3 regions of the Kushneria marisflavi genome follow, and region 3 is predicted to be linked to each of the others. Evidence: predicted binding sites of a transcription regulator. Region 3 holds the regulator's gene; each other region holds the start of a gene.

Region 1 (5,467 bases), 1.4 Mb from region 3:
GCTGACGAACCAGACCAGCGGCACGCCATGTTCGCGACAGGCCGTCATGACAGCTTCTACCTGTTCGACATGCTCGATTATCTCGGCGTAGTCGACACCGGCCGGACACAATAATGGTGGAAAAATGACAGCGTCCGGCGCCCATGCCTTCAACTGCGGCAGCGGGCATTGACGGGAACGCTCGATGATCAGCTCGACATCGCTTCGCGAGTCGCTTTCATTGATGAGCGCCCGACCAAGGCAGTGATCGGCATCAAGCAGTAATAGTTTCATTGAGTTTGCGGCCCGACAGAAAATGACGTCACTCTTGGCGGGCAGTGACGCGGCAGGCCCGACACTTTACAAAAAAAACCCATGGGTTGCACTGTCCGGAGGCTGCGTCATGCCAAAGGCCATACGGCGGCAAGCCCTTGATCATCGTCTATGATCAGTCAAGGACTCACGAGACGTTCACCAGACAAGAAGCCTGCCTGAATGACAAAAGAAGCCACCATCGTAACGCGCCATCGCAGCGGCAAGGGGTTTACATATCGCGACGCTGCGGGGAAAACTCTGAAGGACCAGCAATGGCGGGAATGGATCAAGGGCCTTGCCGTTCCGCCAGCATGGCGCGACGTGACCATCACGCTCGATCCCGAGGCGCGCATTCATGCCACGGGAAGAGACAGTGCCGGGCGCAAGCAGTATGTCTACAACAGCCAGTGGCGTGAGCAGCGGGAGAAGATGAAATTCGATCGCATCGTCGATTTTGCCCAGCGGCTATCGACCATGCGACGCATTACCGGTCAGCACATGGCCCGCGATGGCATGCCACGAGAGAAGGTACTGGCCTGCATGGTCAGACTGCTGGATACGGCCTATTTTCGCCCCGGTAACGACAGCTATAGCGAGCAGAACGATTCCTATGGGCTGACCACCATGCGCTCACGCCATCTGACCATCAACGGCGACGAGCTGATTTTCGACTACCAGGGCAAAAGTGGCCAGCAGCAGCACAAGGTGGTTGAAGATGAAAAACTGGCGCAGATTGTTGGGGAGCTTGACGACATCCCGGGCTATGAAATCTTCAAGTACTTTGATGATGATGGACGCAAGGTACGTGTCGATAGCCAGGACCTTAACGACTATATCCATGAGGTCATGGGGGAGCGCTTTAGTGCCAAGGACTTTCGGACCTGGGCCGGCACCTCCATTGCAGCGCTCGCCCTCGATGAACTGGGCATCGGCGATGATGACGATGCCAGCCAGTCGTATATTCGTGAAGCGGTAGAGCGCGTCGCTGCTCGACTGGGTAATACGCCCAGCATTGCACGAGCAAGCTATATCGACCCGCGCGTCATCGAAAACTATCTTGACGGTCGCTTGCTAAGACATTTTCTGGAGCAGATCGAGGATGCCCTTGATCAGGATGATCTGACAGGCCCTGAAGAGCGGGCCATCCTGAAGCTTCTTCAGGCCCGTCTGAAAAGAAAACGCTGACCTCATGAAAAGACCCGCCGAGGGCGGGTCTTAGCAACGCTTGGCAACAGCTGATAACTAGAACGGAATTTCGTCGTCGAAATCATCGAAGCTGCCAGGGTTGGGGGCGCCACTACCCTGACCCTGCTGGTTGCCCGGGCCACCACCCTGCTGGTTACCCTGACTGCCCTGCTGAGGACCTTGACCATAGTTGTTCTGGCCCTGCCCGTAGCCACCCTGATTCTGACCACCCGCGGGGCTGTTCTGGCGGGCGCCGCCGCCCTGCTGGTCGTAACCGCCCTGCTGGCCATAGCCACCGCCACCCTGACCACCGAAGTCACCGCCCTGAGCACCGCTGCGGCTATCCAGCATCTGCATGTCGTTGGCCACGATCTCGGTTGAATAACGATCCTGACCATCCTGGCCCTGCCACTTGCGGGTCTGAAGACGCCCTTCGATGTAAAGCCGCGACCCCTTTTTGACATACTGCTGCGCAATTTCGGCCAGCTTGTTGAACATCACAACGCTGTGCCACTCGGTGCGCTCCTGACGCTGACCGCTCTGGCGATCGGTCCAGGTATCGGTGGTTGCCAGACGCAGATTGCAGACAGGACTGCCGGAGGGCAGAAAACGTACTTCCGGGTCCTGACCCAGATTACCGATCAGTATGACCTTGTTCACCCCACGGGCCATGTTTCTCTCCAGTGCCGGCTGGCATGTTTAAACGAATGAACTGACAAGGCCATTGCCTTGACATGATCGTCTATAATAACTGTATGGATATTCACTGCAATGCAGGCCTTGCCACGCATATCCCCGAACGGACAAAAGCGCCACTTTGCGCGGCGACTTTTCATGTGCCCTGACAGGCACCTGCCCTTTGTGGCGTGCAGCCCCTATTTTACCGGGCTGGGCACCACATGGAAAACGCTGTGCACTGCATTTTGCGCCTCGCTTTCAACTCCTTCTATAGTGTCTTTCCGACGCCGGCGATGAGGTAGGTATGGATCGTATTTCGGTGAGTGGGGCCCGCACCCACAACCTGAAGAACATTGATGTCGAGCTGCCCCGTGACAAACTGATTGTCATTACCGGGCTCTCCGGATCAGGCAAGTCTTCTCTGGCCTTTGACACCCTGTATGCAGAAGGGCAGCGTCGCTATGTCGAATCGCTGTCGACCTATGCACGCCAGTTCCTCTCGATGATGGAAAAGCCCGATGTTGACCACATCGAGGGGCTGTCACCGGCCATTTCCATCGAACAGAAATCCACATCGCACAATCCGCGCTCGACCGTTGGTACCATCACCGAAATATACGACTACCTGCGCCTGCTCTATGCCCGGGCAGGGACGCCGCGCTGCCCCGATCATGAACTCGATCTCGAGGCGCAGACCGTCTCACAGATGGTCGATCAGACGCTGGCGCTGGAAGAAGGCACCCGTGTCATGCTGCTGGCCCCCATTATCAAGGGCCGCAAGGGCGAGCATCAGCAGGCGTTAACCGAACTGCGTACCCAGGGTTTCGTGCGTGTCCAGATCGATGGTCAGACGTATGAATTCGATGAGCTGCCGACGCTGGACAAGAACAAGAAGCACGACATCAGTGTCGTGGTGGACCGCCTGAAGATCCGCGAGGACATCGAACAACGTCTGGCAGAGTCCTTCGAAACCGCGCTGGGGCTTGCCGATGGTGCCGCTGTGCTGCATTTCATGGACGACGACCGCGAAGACATGATTTTTTCATCGCGCTTTGCCTGTCCCATCTGTGGCTACTCGATCGCCGAACTCGAGCCGCGCATGTTCTCTTTCAACAATCCTGCTGGCGCCTGCCCGAGCTGCGACGGGCTGGGGGTGCATCGGTTCTTCGATCCCGACAAGCTTATCCGTCAGGACGAACTCTCCCTGTCTGAAGGCGTCATCAAGGGATGGGACAGACGCAGCATCTACTATTTCAACCAGCTGGAAGCCGTGGCGGCGCACTACAGGTTCGAGCTGGAAACGCCCTGGAAGCAGTTGCCGCAGCGCGTTCGCGATGTCGTTCTGCATGGAAGCGGTCGCGAATCCATTTCGTTTTCCTACGTCAATGACCGTGGCAAGAAGGTCTCACGCGAGCATGCCTTTGAAGGCGTGCTGCCCAATATGGAACGCCGATATCGGGAAACCGATTCAAGCATGGTCCGTGATGATCTATCGCGCCATCTGGCCGTACGCCCCTGCCCGACCTGTCATGGCAGCCGCTTACGCCGCGAAGCGCGTCATGTTTTTGTCGATGACCACTCACTACCGTCGGTCGTGACCAAACCGATCGGAGAGGCTCGAACCTTTTTTGGCACCATGGACCTTCCCGGTCGCCGCGGAGAAATTGCCTCACGAATTCTGTACGAGATCACCAGCCGTCTCGAATTTCTGGTCAACGTCGGTCTCGACTATCTGACGCTGGAGCGCAGCGCCGATACCCTGTCGGGCGGTGAGGCTCAGCGCATTCGACTGGCCAGTCAGATCGGAGCCGGACTGGTAGGGGTCATGTACATTCTTGACGAACCCTCCATTGGCCTTCACCAGCGGGATAACGATCGTCTCCTGCAGACCCTGACCCGTCTTCGCGACCTGGGCAATACGGTCATCGTGGTTGAACACGATGAAGATGCCATCCGCTCTGCCGACCATGTACTCGATATTGGCCCTGGCGCCGGGGTCCACGGCGGCCAGATTATCGCTCAGGGCACGCCGGATGAAATCGAGGCCAGTCAGCACTCGCTGACCGGCCAGTATCTGTCAGGCACTCGGCGCATCGAAATCCCCTCGCCGCGCACGCCGATCAATCCGGAGAAGATGCTGCACCTGACCGGAGCCTGCGGCAATAATCTGGACGATGTGGATCTGGCACTGCCGCTGGGGCTTTTTGTCTGCGTAACGGGTGTGTCGGGCTCCGGCAAGTCCACCCTGATCAATGCCACCCTGATGCCAGTGGCTGCCCGGGAGCTCAACAAGGCCACAACACTGACGCCCTCTGCGCACAAGGCCATCGAGGGTCTTGATCAGCTCGACAAGGTCATCGATATCGATCAGAGCCCCATTGGACGAACACCTCGCTCCAATCCTGCTACCTATACCGGGATCTTTACGCCCATCCGCGAATTGTTTGCCGGCACGCCCGAGGCCCGCTCGCGCGGGTACAAGCCGGGGCGTTTCTCGTTCAACGTCAAGGGCGGGCGCTGTGAAGCGTGCCAGGGTGAAGGCATGATCAAGGTGGAGATGCACTTCCTGCCGGACATTTATGTACCCTGTGACGTCTGTGGCGGCCGCCGATATAACCGGGAAACCCTGGACGTGCTCTACAAGGGTCAAAGCATCCACGATGTGCTGGAGATGACGATCGAGGAGGCCGTGGAATTTTTCTCTCCGGTGCCCGCCATCGCCCGTCGCCTGCAGACCCTGATGGATGTCGGACTGTCCTATATCAAGCTTGGGCAAAGTGCGATTACGCTCTCGGGCGGGGAGGCGCAGCGCGTCAAGCTGGCACGCGAGCTGGCCAAGCGTGATACCGGCAAGACGCTTTATATACTCGATGAGCCTACTACGGGACTTCATTTCGAGGACATCAGACAGCTGCTGGGCGTTCTTCACCGACTGCGCGACCAGGGTAATTCGGTCGTGGTCATTGAACACAATCTTGATGTCATCAAAACAGCCGACTGGGTCGTTGATCTGGGCCCCGAGGGCGGTTCCGGAGGCGGACACATCATCGCCGAAGGCACTCCCGAAGAGATCAGCGAGCAGGACGTTTCGCATACAGGACGCTTTTTGAAACCGCTGCTGGCGCGCGGCTACTAACTCTTGAGAAGTAGCTCTCTACAAGCCGGGGAGGACACGGCCGGAAGCCATCGTGCTTCCGGCCCTTTTATGCGGCAGTGACAGCGCTGAGACAATCCGGATCAATGTCGGGCAGGGCCTGAAAGGCGGGCCTTGCATAGTAATAGCCCTGATGACGCGTGATACCCTTCTGGT
Region 2 (5,467 bases), 1.5 Mb from region 3:
TGAGCGCCGTCAGCGTGAACTTGCCGAAGAGCGCGGCTACGAGCTGGTCGATCACGCTCTGGTGCTTTATGTCCGTCCCAAGGGCTCCAGCGCGACGCGTCAGGATGGCGGTGGCAATCGCCGCTGATCAAAACGACGAACACTTGGGTGATCACAAAAACGCCGCGAATGTTCGCGGCGTTTTGATGTCAGCAAATTAAAGGCCTTGCCGGTTAGTGGGCAGATCGTTGACTGACGTCCAGCATTTCGCGGGCATGCGCCAGCGTGCGTTCTGAAAGGTGTACGCCCCCCAGCATTCGCGCCAGCTCCCTGACCCGTCCGCCCTCATCGAGCAGCGCCATGGTGGTATGCGTGGTGCGCTCATCCGCCTGTTTTTCGATATGCAGATGCTGATGACCCTGTGCAGCCACCTGGGGCAGGTGCGTGACACAGAGAATTTGCCCATGACCGCCCAGCTGGCGCAGCAGTTGACCGACGATTTCTGCGGTAGCGCCTGAAATACCCACATCCACTTCGTCAAACACCAGCGTCGGGATAGTGCTGTGCTGAGCCGCCACAACCTGGATGGCAAGGCTCACTCGCGAAAGCTCACCGCCCGAGGCGACCCGGGTCAGGGCACGTGCCGGCTGCCCGGGGTTGGCGCTGATCAGGAAACTGACCCGATCCATGCCGTCGGGCTGAGCGGTATCCCTGCGTGCGACGTCCACGGTGAAGTCCGCCTTTTCCATGCCCAGAAAGGCCAGCTGCGATTTTACTTCTGCACTCATGCGGCGAGCTGCTTCGGTGCGCTGCTCGGAAATCTGACGGGCCAGTTCGCGCCAGGCATTGCGCGCCGCTTCAGTAGCTTCTACCAGGGTATCCATGTCTTCCCCGCCATCCTGAAGCCCGGAGAGTTCTGCCTGCAGGCGCTGATGCAGTGCCGGTACTTCCTCGGGCATGACGTGATGCTTACGGGCAATGCGATGAATCTCGGCCAGGCGCGACTCGACCGTCATCAGACGATCCGGATCAAGCTCGGTAGCATTGACGTAGCGATGCAGTTCATACCCTGCCTCCTGTAACTGGATACAGGCATCACCAAGCATCCCCAGAATGTTGGCCAAGGCGCCATTGTCGCTGCCGGGCAGCTGCTCCAGACGCTGTCGGGCCTGCGCCAGTCGGGACAGGGCGCCACTTTCATCATCGTCGCAGCAGTCGGCGGCAAACTGTGCCTGAGTGATGAGCTCCTCAGCATTGGCCAGGCGGGTCTGCTCTTCTTCCAACACTGAAAGCTCTTCTTCGCCCAGGGACAATGCATCGAGTTCTTCAACCTGATAGCGCAGCAGCTGACAGCGTGCCTGCTGTTCGTCACCACTTTCCCGGGCGGCTTTCAAGCGTCGACTGGCCTGTTGCCACTGGCGATAGATCTGTGTGAGCTGCTCAACATGCTCGCTGTGGCCGGCAAAGTCATCCAGCAGACGCAGATGTGTCTCTTCGCGCATCAGGGTCTGATGAGCATGCTGGCCATGGATATCGATCAGGTGCTCGCTAAGGGCCTTGAGGTCGGCAAGCGTGGCCGGTACACCGTTGATCCAAGCCTTCGAACGCCCATTGGCAGTGACTGAGCGGCGCAACAGGCATTCCGACTCGTCCAGGTCCCTTTCGGCCAGCCAGGTACGCGCTTCCGGCAGTCCTTCGATATCAAAACGCGCGGCCAGATCGGCACGGGGTGCACCGTGGCGCACGCTGCCGGCATCGGCTCTTTCACCCAGGCAAAGCGACAGGGCATCCAGAAGAATGGACTTGCCGGCACCGGTTTCACCGGTGATGGCCGTCATGCCATCCCGAAAATCCAGTTCCAGATGCTCGACGATGGCGTAATTACTGATGGATAGCTGAGACAGCATGGCCACTCCCGTGTGCGTTGTCGCAGATGACTGGGCTTAGTGGATAGAAACTGACTTTATATACAGTGAGTGTGTTTTTATACAGCGGCTATAAACAGGCTTCAATACCCTGAATTGGTAATTTCATCGTCATTACGCCTTGAGATCGTCCTCGGTATGCCCCATCTGGATAAACAGTTTTCAGCATCAATGTCGCTCTACGGGATGACGCACTGACAGCCGGTACACGCGCAGGATGAGCGCCATGATCCAACAGTAGACACAGCGAGTCAGGAGTGGGGTATGACCAACAAGCCGCATGATCCAAGGGATGAAGAACTCGAGCGTGCCGAGCGTGAAGCCGAACCGCAGCCGCTTGAGCCCGACAATACGGATACCCTTGAGGATATCGAAGGCGAGCTGGCGTCAGATGACGATGCCGTCCTGAGCCAGAGTGAACAGGAAGCAGACGTTCTGGCCGGCCGGGTAGCCGAGCTCGAGCAGGAACTGGCGCAGGCAAAGGACCAGCAAATTCGGGCTGCGGCTGAAGCCCAGAATGTGCGCCGTCGTGCCGAGCAGGATGCCGAAAAGGCGAAGAAGTTTGCGCTCGAGAAGTTCGTCAAGGAACTGCTGCCGGTCGTGGATAGCCTTGAAAAGGGCCTTGAAAGCATGAGCGAAGATGTCAGTGAAACGCATCGCGAAGGCGTGTCGATGACGCTCAGGATGCAGCTCGATGTGCTGGGCAAGTTTGGCGTCGAGCAGCTCGATCCGCACGGTGAGCCCTTTGACCCCCAATACCATGAAGCCATGACGCAGGTGGCCAATCCGGACATGGACCCCAATACGGTCATGGACGTCATGCAAAAGGGGTACACGCTCAACGGTCGTCTGGTACGCCCGGCCATGGTGGTGGTGAGCAAGCAGGCCTGACGGCCCTTTTTCGGATGATTTGTCGGTAACGTTACGTGTGGGGTCTTGAAAAGCAGCGTAATGCCCACACATAGGCAGACATCCACGCAGCGTTGGCTGCGCATCGAAAGCAATTTTGGTTCAGAAGATTTTTCGAGGTGACACTATGGGACGCATTATTGGTATCGACCTTGGCACAACCAACTCCTGTGTGGCTGTGCTCGATGGCGACAAGACCCGCGTAATTGAAAACGCTGAAGGCGCGCGTACTACGCCTTCCATCATCGGCTATACCGATGACGGCGAAACTCTGGTCGGCCAGGCCGCCAAGCGTCAGGCCGTGACGAACCCGAACAACACCCTGTATGCGGTCAAGCGTTTGATCGGTCGCAAGTTCAAGGATGATGTTGTTCAAAAGGACATCAAGATGGTGCCTTACAGCATCATTGAAGCTGACAACGGCGATGCTTGGGTTCAGGTCAATGACAAGAAGATGGCGCCGCCGCAGGTTAGCGCTGAAGTTCTGAAAAAGATGAAGAAAACGGCCGAGGACTACCTCGGTGAAGAAGTCACTGAAGCGGTCATCACCGTACCGGCCTACTTCAATGACTCTCAGCGTCAGGCCACCAAGGATGCCGGTCGTATTGCCGGTCTTGAGGTCAAGCGCATCATCAACGAGCCGACCGCTGCCGCTCTGGCCTATGGCATGGACAGCAAGGGTAGCGACCGTACCATCGCGGTCTACGACCTGGGCGGCGGTACCTTCGATATCTCCATCATCGAAGTCGCTGACGTTGATGGCGAAAAGCAGTTTGAAGTGCTTGCCACCAACGGGGATACCTTCCTGGGCGGTGAAGACTTTGACCTCAAGCTGATCGACTATCTCGTTCAGCAGTTCAAGACCGATTCCGGCATTGACCTGTCTGGCGATTCTCTCGCCATGCAGCGTCTGAAGGAAGCGGCCGAGAAAGCCAAGATCGAGCTTTCCTCTGCTCAGCAGACCGAAGTCAACCTGCCTTACATCACGGCAGACCAGACCGGTCCCAAGCACCTGGCGGTCAAGGTTACTCGCGCCAAGCTCGAATCGCTGGTCGAGGATCTGGTACAGCGTTCGCTCGGTCCGTGCAAGACGGCCATGCAGGACGCCGGCCTTTCCAACAGCGAGATTCAGGACGTGATTCTGGTTGGCGGTCAGACGCGCATGCCGATGGTGCAGCAGAAGGTTGCCGAGTTCTTTGGCAAGGAAGCACGCAAGGACGTCAACCCGGACGAAGCCGTTGCCATGGGTGCTGCGCTTCAGGGCGGCGTTCTGGGCGGTGACGTCAAGGACGTACTGCTGCTCGACGTCACGCCGCTGACGCTGGGTATCGAAACGATGGGGGGTGTCATGACGCCGCTGATCGAAAAGAACACCACGATCCCGACCAAGAAGACACAGACCTTCTCCACGGCTGAGGACAATCAGACGGCAGTGACCATCCATGCCCTGCAGGGTGAGCGCAAGCAGGCGGCACAGAACAAGTCACTGGGTCGTTTTGACCTGGCCGACATTCCGCCGGCACCGCGTGGCGTACCGCAGATTGAAGTCGCCTTTGATCTTGATGCCAACGGTATCCTGAACATCACGGCGAAGGACAAGGCGACCGGCAAGGAACAGTCGATCGTGATCAAGTCCTCCGGCGGTCTCTCCGACGACGAGATCGATCAGATGGTCAAGGACGCCGAGGCGCACGAGGCCGAAGACAAGAAGTTCGAGGAGCTCGTTCAGCTGCGCAACCAGGCCGATGGCATGATCCATGCCTCGCGCAAGACGCTTGAAGAGTCTGGTGACAAGGCTACTGACGAAGATCGTCAGAACATCGAAACGGCCATCAGCGAACTGGAAGAAGCGCTCAAGAGCGACGATCCGGAGCAGATCCAGCCGAAACTGGATGCCCTGACAGAAGCTTCCGGTAACCTGGCGCAGAAGATGTATGCCGAGCAGGGCGAACAGGCCCAGGGTGAACAGCCGGAAGGCGCCAAGAAGAGCAGCGATGATGTGGTCGATGCGGACTACGAAGAAGTCAACGACGACCAGAAAAAACAGTAAGGCTTTCCACGCCTGATCTGTACAACGCGGGGGCCTTGCTCCCGCGTTGTTTTTGCAGGTGTCAGACTTCGGAGGATCCGTTACACCATGTCCAAGCGTGACTACTATGAGGTCCTCGGCGTCGAGCGCGGCGCCGACGACAAGGAAATCAAGAAGGCCTATCGCCGACTGGCTCAGAAATATCATCCGGATCGCAATCCCGACGATGAATCTGCCGCCGAGAAGTTCCGCGAGGTCTCCGACGCCTATGAAGTCTTGGCCGATAGCGACAAGCGGGCAGCCTACGACCAGTTCGGTCATGCTGGTGTTGATGGACAGGGCGGTGGCTTCGGTGGCGGTGGCTTTGGTGGCGCCGGTGGCGCGGGCGGCTTCAGCGACATCTTCGGCGACGTCTTCGGCGATATCTTTGGTGGCGGCGGCGGACGCCGTGGCCCCGGTGGTGCCGCCCGAGGCAGCGATCTGCGTTATAACCTCGAGATCGACCTGGAAGAAGCCGTTGCCGGCACGACCGTCGATATTCGTGTGCCGCGTCTTGTCGAGTGTGATCGCTGCCACGGTGACTGCGCCGAGCCCGGCACCAGCAAGCGCACCTGTTCGACCTGTA
Region 3 (5,467 bases):
GCTCCAGACGGCACTGTGTTAACGGTTTCTTCATGGATGAATGCAGCGTCTGACGGGCTTCTGCCGCCCCTTCCGGGTCATTACACAGAAGGACAAGATCACATCCGGCCTCCAGCGCCGCCATGACCCTTTCTCCTGGGCCACCGGCCATGGCAGCCCCTTCCATGGAAAGATCATCAGAAACGATCACACCCTCAAAACCGATGTCCTGGCGCAGATATTCCAGCCAGCGCCGCGAAAATCCGGCCGGGCGGTCATCGATTCGGGTAAAACGTATATGAGCCGGCATGATCCCGTTCAGTCGGTCAGACAGCGCTCGAAAGGGAATCAGGTCACGGGATTCGAGCGCCTCGAGCGTGCGTGTGTCTTCCGGCATGACAAGGTGTGAATCGAGCGTGACGCCGCCATGCCCCGGGAAGTGCTTGCCCACACTGGCCATCCCGGCATCGGCCAACCCCTCGATAAAGGCGCCCGCCAAAGCAGTCACATGCTGCGGATCATCAGAGAAGGCACGATTGCCGATGGCCGGGCAGCGGGCATCATCAAGGTCAAGCACTGGCGCAAAGGAGAAATCGACGCCGCAGGCGGCCATTTCCATCGCCAGCAGCCAGCCGGTGTCGCGCGCCAGCTCAAGCGCTTCAGCAGGTGCATCGAGGTAGTACTGTCCCAGACATGCCATGGGAGGCAGGCTGGTCACACCGTTGCGAAGACGCTGAACACGCCCTCCCTCCTGATCAATGCCGATCAGAATATTGGGACGAGCACGCCGGATGTCGTCACACAGCTTTCGCATCTGCTCGGGTGACTCGACGTTGCGCGCAAAAAGGATAATGCCGCCCACGCTGTGGTGAGCCAGCCAGCCTCGCTCGTCATCGCTCAGACATGTGCCTTGAACGTCGCACATGAGCGGCCCAACCGGGGCTGCAGACCGGGAATTCGTCATGAATGTGTTCCTGTTCTGGGATAGCAGGTCACCTGATCGGCGTGCTGAGCCGTCATGGCATTTGAGGCAACCTCCGTCACTGGGGCACGCAGCGCATTCAGGGCGACCGGTTTCAGACGCTGGGCCAGCTCCCGAATCGTGATGCGCTGGTGATAGTCATGCTCGGCGATATCGCGCAGCGTGTTGAGACCGGAAAGTGTAAAAATGACCGACCCCAGCATGAAATGCAGGCGCCAGAAGCGCTCATCGTCGGCCAGCTCGCGAGTGGCCCTCCTGAGAAGCTTCAAAAAGCGCGAAAAGATGTCGCCATAGCGGTTTCGAAGCTCGTCACGCAGATGGCGCTGCGCCTGTGAGTAGGCCAGTCCCAGAAGCTTCATGAAGGTTCTTAAATCATGGCCTTCAGAGGGCATCTCCAGCACGCTGGTAAACAGCGTATCGAGCAGCCCTTCAAGATCGCAGGCGCCTGTCTCGTCTGCCTCAAGCGCATCCAGACGCTGATGCAGATCCGCGCTGAAAGGATCGAGATAGCGGAAGAACACGGCCTGTATCAGCGCCTGTTTGGAGCCAAAGTGGTAATTGACAGCCGCCAGGTTGACCTCGGCTCGACCCGTAATCCGACGAAGCGACGTCTCGGAAAAGCCGTGCTCGGCAAACAGTACTTCGGCCGCATCAAGGATTCGGGTCACGGTATCGGATGGCACCATGGAAAATATCAGTTCTCTTTCATGAAAATAAAACTTACGGGCCAGTGCGTGATGGTATCACCAATGCACGCATTCACCTGCACTTGAGACCGTATCGAAGCGCTTGCATTGATCTGATGACTGGATACAATCACATACTGTATACATCAACAATGGCCATCGCCCATGACACGACCGTTGACCGCACGCCAACAGGCCGTATTCGATTTCATTGCCAGAACCATCAGTGAACTCGGCTACCCCCCCACGCGTGCCGAAATTGCCGGCGCATTGGGCTTTCGCTCGCCCAATGCTGCCGAAGAACATCTGCGTGCCCTGCGCAAGAAGGGCGTCATTGAGATGATTCCGGGTACCTCACGCGGCATCCGTATCACCGCTCATGAACAGGCCGCACAGGAGCAGGAAAGCATCAACGCCGGTCTACCGGTCATCGGGGAAGTCGCTGCCGGCAGCCCGATTCTTGCCGCCGAGCACATTTCACGTTACTGCCCGATGCCAGCCGATTTTTTTAATCCGGGCGCCGACTATCTGCTGCGTGTCCGCGGTCTTTCCATGCGCGACGCTGGTATTCTTGATGGTGATCTGCTGGCGGTGCATCGCACCCATGATGCCCGCGATGGACAGATTGTCGTGGCACGACTGGGAGATGATGTGACGGTCAAACGCTTCAAGCGTCAGGGCAGCATCGTCAGTCTGATTGCCGAAAATCCTGATTTCGAGCCCATCATGATCGACCTGACAAGTCAGAGCCTGGATATAGAGGGCGTAGGCGTTGGGGTCATTCGGGGTGGCGACGGCAACAGCCTTTAAGCCTGCCCCTTTAAAGCGTCAGGTGTGCCTGCGGGCACACCACACCTAACGTATCCTCGGCAACATGAGCCGTTCCCTGTCCAGCGAAATACCCACACGCTGATAGACGTCCATCATCAGGTGGCACTCCTCATCGCGCATTCCCATCGGCCGAGCATCGCCAAAAAGACGGGTTAGATCCCGCATTGCCGCCAGGCGCGCCGATGGCCGACGCTGACACTTCTCCAGATCGACAAGCGCAGTGGCTGCCACGCCCTCTTCACCAAGGCGCACCAGCACTTCCTTGGGATAGAGATGGCCATGTTTATAGCCACTTTGATGCAGCCTGATCAGATTGTCCGCCAGAGCATTAAAGATGGTACTGCGTTGCTCGAGAGAATGGCGGTCCGCAGAAAGCATCGCCTGTAGGCTTTCATAACCGAGGAGCGCCTGCGTCACCATGACCGCCTGCCACCCGCCATCTTCCTTGCGTGCTCTGAAAAAGACCGGTGGCGGCGCATTCACTCCAAGCTTTTGACATCGCTTGAGTCCCTGCCATTCACGCACGGTGGTGGGGCGACCCAGCGGATAACGAAGGCTATGAAAGAGATGGCCCTGCTGAATCTTGACGTAAAAGGCAGGCCCCTGCGGATGTGGCCTGACGAACCGCACGCCGCTAAGGCCGCCCTTGCGCTGATTGGGGGGCTCTACCCATTCTCCCGGTGCCTGCCACCAGAAGTCAAAATCACCCTTTGGGGTCTCTGACATAAGGAATTTATTCCATTTTTTCAGACACAATCGCCTGAAACGCCGATACCTGTCCGTGGACAGGTATCGGCCCGGTCAAGGAAAACGGATCAATGGATGGCGGCAGGCTCGGGAGCATCAATGGCGTCATCGTCATCTGCCAGTACAGAGCGGGAGATTAAATGGTCCAGCATCTCACGAGCGACATCAAAGCGATGGTGGCGCAGCAGCTCCAGCGTTTGCGATGAAAAGCGGATGCTGGCCAGGGGTTCGTTTTTATCATCACTATCAGCGGCTCGCAGCACAAACTGGCCGTCTTCAAGCTCGACAATTTCAAATACGGCCGCTTCAGTCATGCGCCACCTCACTGATCCGATCAGCGAACAACATTAACGCAATATTAAGGACACCTGCGTACGATGTCACGTTTATCAAGGACAAGTCATTACCACTCATAACTGGTTTCACGAAGCCGGGGAAGCAGAGCTCGAAAATCATCAAGGCACTTTGCCAGTTCCCGGGAAAGGGGTGCGCTCTGGCTGGACGCGATCATATTGTCATGACGACGAAGCTGAGCCGCTCCACCTTCGTCATGAAGACGATCCAGCAGTATCAGCAGCCTGGCCAGCCAGCTTTCGGGCTGCGCCATGAGTTCTCGCAACAGCTCGATCTCGGCCACGCGTGCCGGCGGTTCATTCAATACGGTACGCCAGTGCATCGACGGCCAGCGGCAGGTATGGGCAATTTCCCTGATCACGCTTTCAAGGGCCATTTCGAGCATTGAGAGCGCCCCTTCCTCGAGCGCTCGACGTCTGGCATCAGCGTGTTCATCATCACCTGCTGGCTGCTCCAGCAGCAGCATGGCCTGATAAAGCAGCTGATTGGTTCGTCCCTGATGGCTCATGAAGCCTGCTTCCCTGCCTTGCTGCTCTTTTTGGCACCAGTTCCCTTACGATTATCCTCGACCTGCCAGCGACCGCCATCCCACAGCGCCTTCCAACCGGTCGCCTTGCCATCCTCTTCGCTCAACACATACTGACTTTTGGTCTTGCGCGAAAATCGGATCTGCGCCGGATGGCCATCCGGGTCATGATCCGGTGCCTTCAGAAGAAAGTGATACTTCTCCGGCAATGCGTCGGCATGAGGTCTGATTTCGCTGACGAGCGGCGGGCGCGTCTCGCGATTTTTCGGGAACTGACTGGCTGCCAGGAAAAGACCACTAGCGCCATCCCGCAGCACATAATGATCATCCACCTTCTGACAGGCCAGTTCCGGCATCGGGATCGGGTCCATCTTGGGCGGCGCCGGCTCCCCGCTTTTCAAAAGCTTGCGGGTATTTTTACAGTCATCGTTGGTACATGCGAAGTACTTGCCAAAGCGCCCGGTACGAAGCTGCATTTCCGAGCCGCACTTATCGCACTCAATGGTCGGGCCTTCGTAGCCCTTGATGCGAAAGTGACCTTCTTCGATCTCGTAATAGCCATCGTCATCATTGCTGATGTGGATCTTGCGCGTTTCATCGATGAGATAGCTGTCCATCGCCGTACCCGTATTGGGGTTACGGCGCTTGGCGCGCAGGGCATCAGTCTCGGCATTTTCGTCGGCATCCGCCGGCACTGCCTCATCACCGGGCAGCAGATCGATGGTGGTCTTGCAGCGCTCCTTGGGCGGCAGGTTATATCCCGAACAGCCCAGAAACACCCCGGTCGAGGCGATGCGAATCTGCATTGGCCGACCGCAGGTGGGACACTTGATGTCGGTTTCCACCGGCTGATTGGGACGCATGCCCTCCTCGCCCTCGGCATGATCGAGGCGAGCACGAAAATCGCCGTAAAAGCTGTTTAAAAGCTCACGCCAGTCACGCTCACCGTCGGCGACATGATCCAGCTCGTCTTCCATCCGGGCCGTGAATCCGTAGTCCAGCAGGTCCTGAAAGGATTCCGTCAACCGATCGGTAACAATTTCCCCGAGCTTCTCGGCATAGAAACGCCGGCTGTCCAGCTTGACGTAGCCACGCTCCTGAATCGTGGAGATGATGGCCGCATAGGTCGACGGACGACCAATCCCTCGCTTTTCAAGCTCCTTGACCAGACTGGCTTCGGTATAGCGCGCAGTCGGCTTGGTAAAGTGCTGCTTCGGATCGAGCGTTTTGAGTTCGAGACGCTCTCCCTTGCCGATATCCGGCAGCTGCTGATCCTCCTCCTTTCTGGACGAGGGCTTGAGCACACGGGTATAGCCATCAAAGCGCAGCACTCGTCCCCTGGCACGAAGCTCGAAATTCTCG

Evidence for each region. The regulator LexA, encoded in region 3, represses DNA repair genes until DNA is damaged. The targets are predictions, from matches to a motif close to TACTGTNTANNTANACAGTA.
Region 1: a site for LexA is predicted at 2,229-2,248, ahead of uvrA (excinuclease ABC subunit UvrA). Genes of this name have one in related genera too.
Region 2: a site for LexA is predicted at 1,935-1,954, ahead of recN (DNA repair protein RecN). Genes of this name have one in related genera too.

Annotation. Positions count from the first base shown of each region.
Region 1 is NZ_CP021358.1:2,547,339-2,552,805, reverse strand. Features, by position in the region: gene B9H00_RS11680 (sugar nucleotide-binding protein) at 1-273, opposite strand, end outside; gene B9H00_RS11675 (DNA topoisomerase IB) at 475-1,479, shown strand; gene ssb (single-stranded DNA-binding protein) at 1,537-2,151, opposite strand; gene uvrA (excinuclease ABC subunit UvrA) at 2,462-5,293, shown strand; gene B9H00_RS11660 (EAL domain-containing protein) at 5,361-5,467, opposite strand, start outside.
Region 2 is NZ_CP021358.1:2,442,473-2,447,939, forward strand. Features, by position in the region: gene fur (ferric iron uptake transcriptional regulator) at 1-127, shown strand, start outside; gene recN (DNA repair protein RecN) at 213-1,886, opposite strand; gene grpE (nucleotide exchange factor GrpE) at 2,169-2,795, shown strand; gene dnaK (molecular chaperone DnaK) at 2,941-4,863, shown strand; gene dnaJ (molecular chaperone DnaJ) at 4,951-5,467, shown strand, end outside.
Region 3 is NZ_CP021358.1:240,422-245,888, forward strand. Features, by position in the region: gene nagZ (beta-N-acetylhexosaminidase) at 1-943, opposite strand, end outside; gene B9H00_RS01175 (TetR/AcrR family transcriptional regulator) at 940-1,647, opposite strand; gene lexA (transcriptional repressor LexA) at 1,813-2,457, shown strand; gene B9H00_RS01185 (lipopolysaccharide kinase InaA family protein) at 2,503-3,204, opposite strand; gene B9H00_RS01190 (hypothetical protein) at 3,294-3,539, opposite strand; gene B9H00_RS01195 (DUF6586 family protein) at 3,629-4,087, opposite strand; gene topA (type I DNA topoisomerase) at 4,084-5,467, opposite strand, start outside.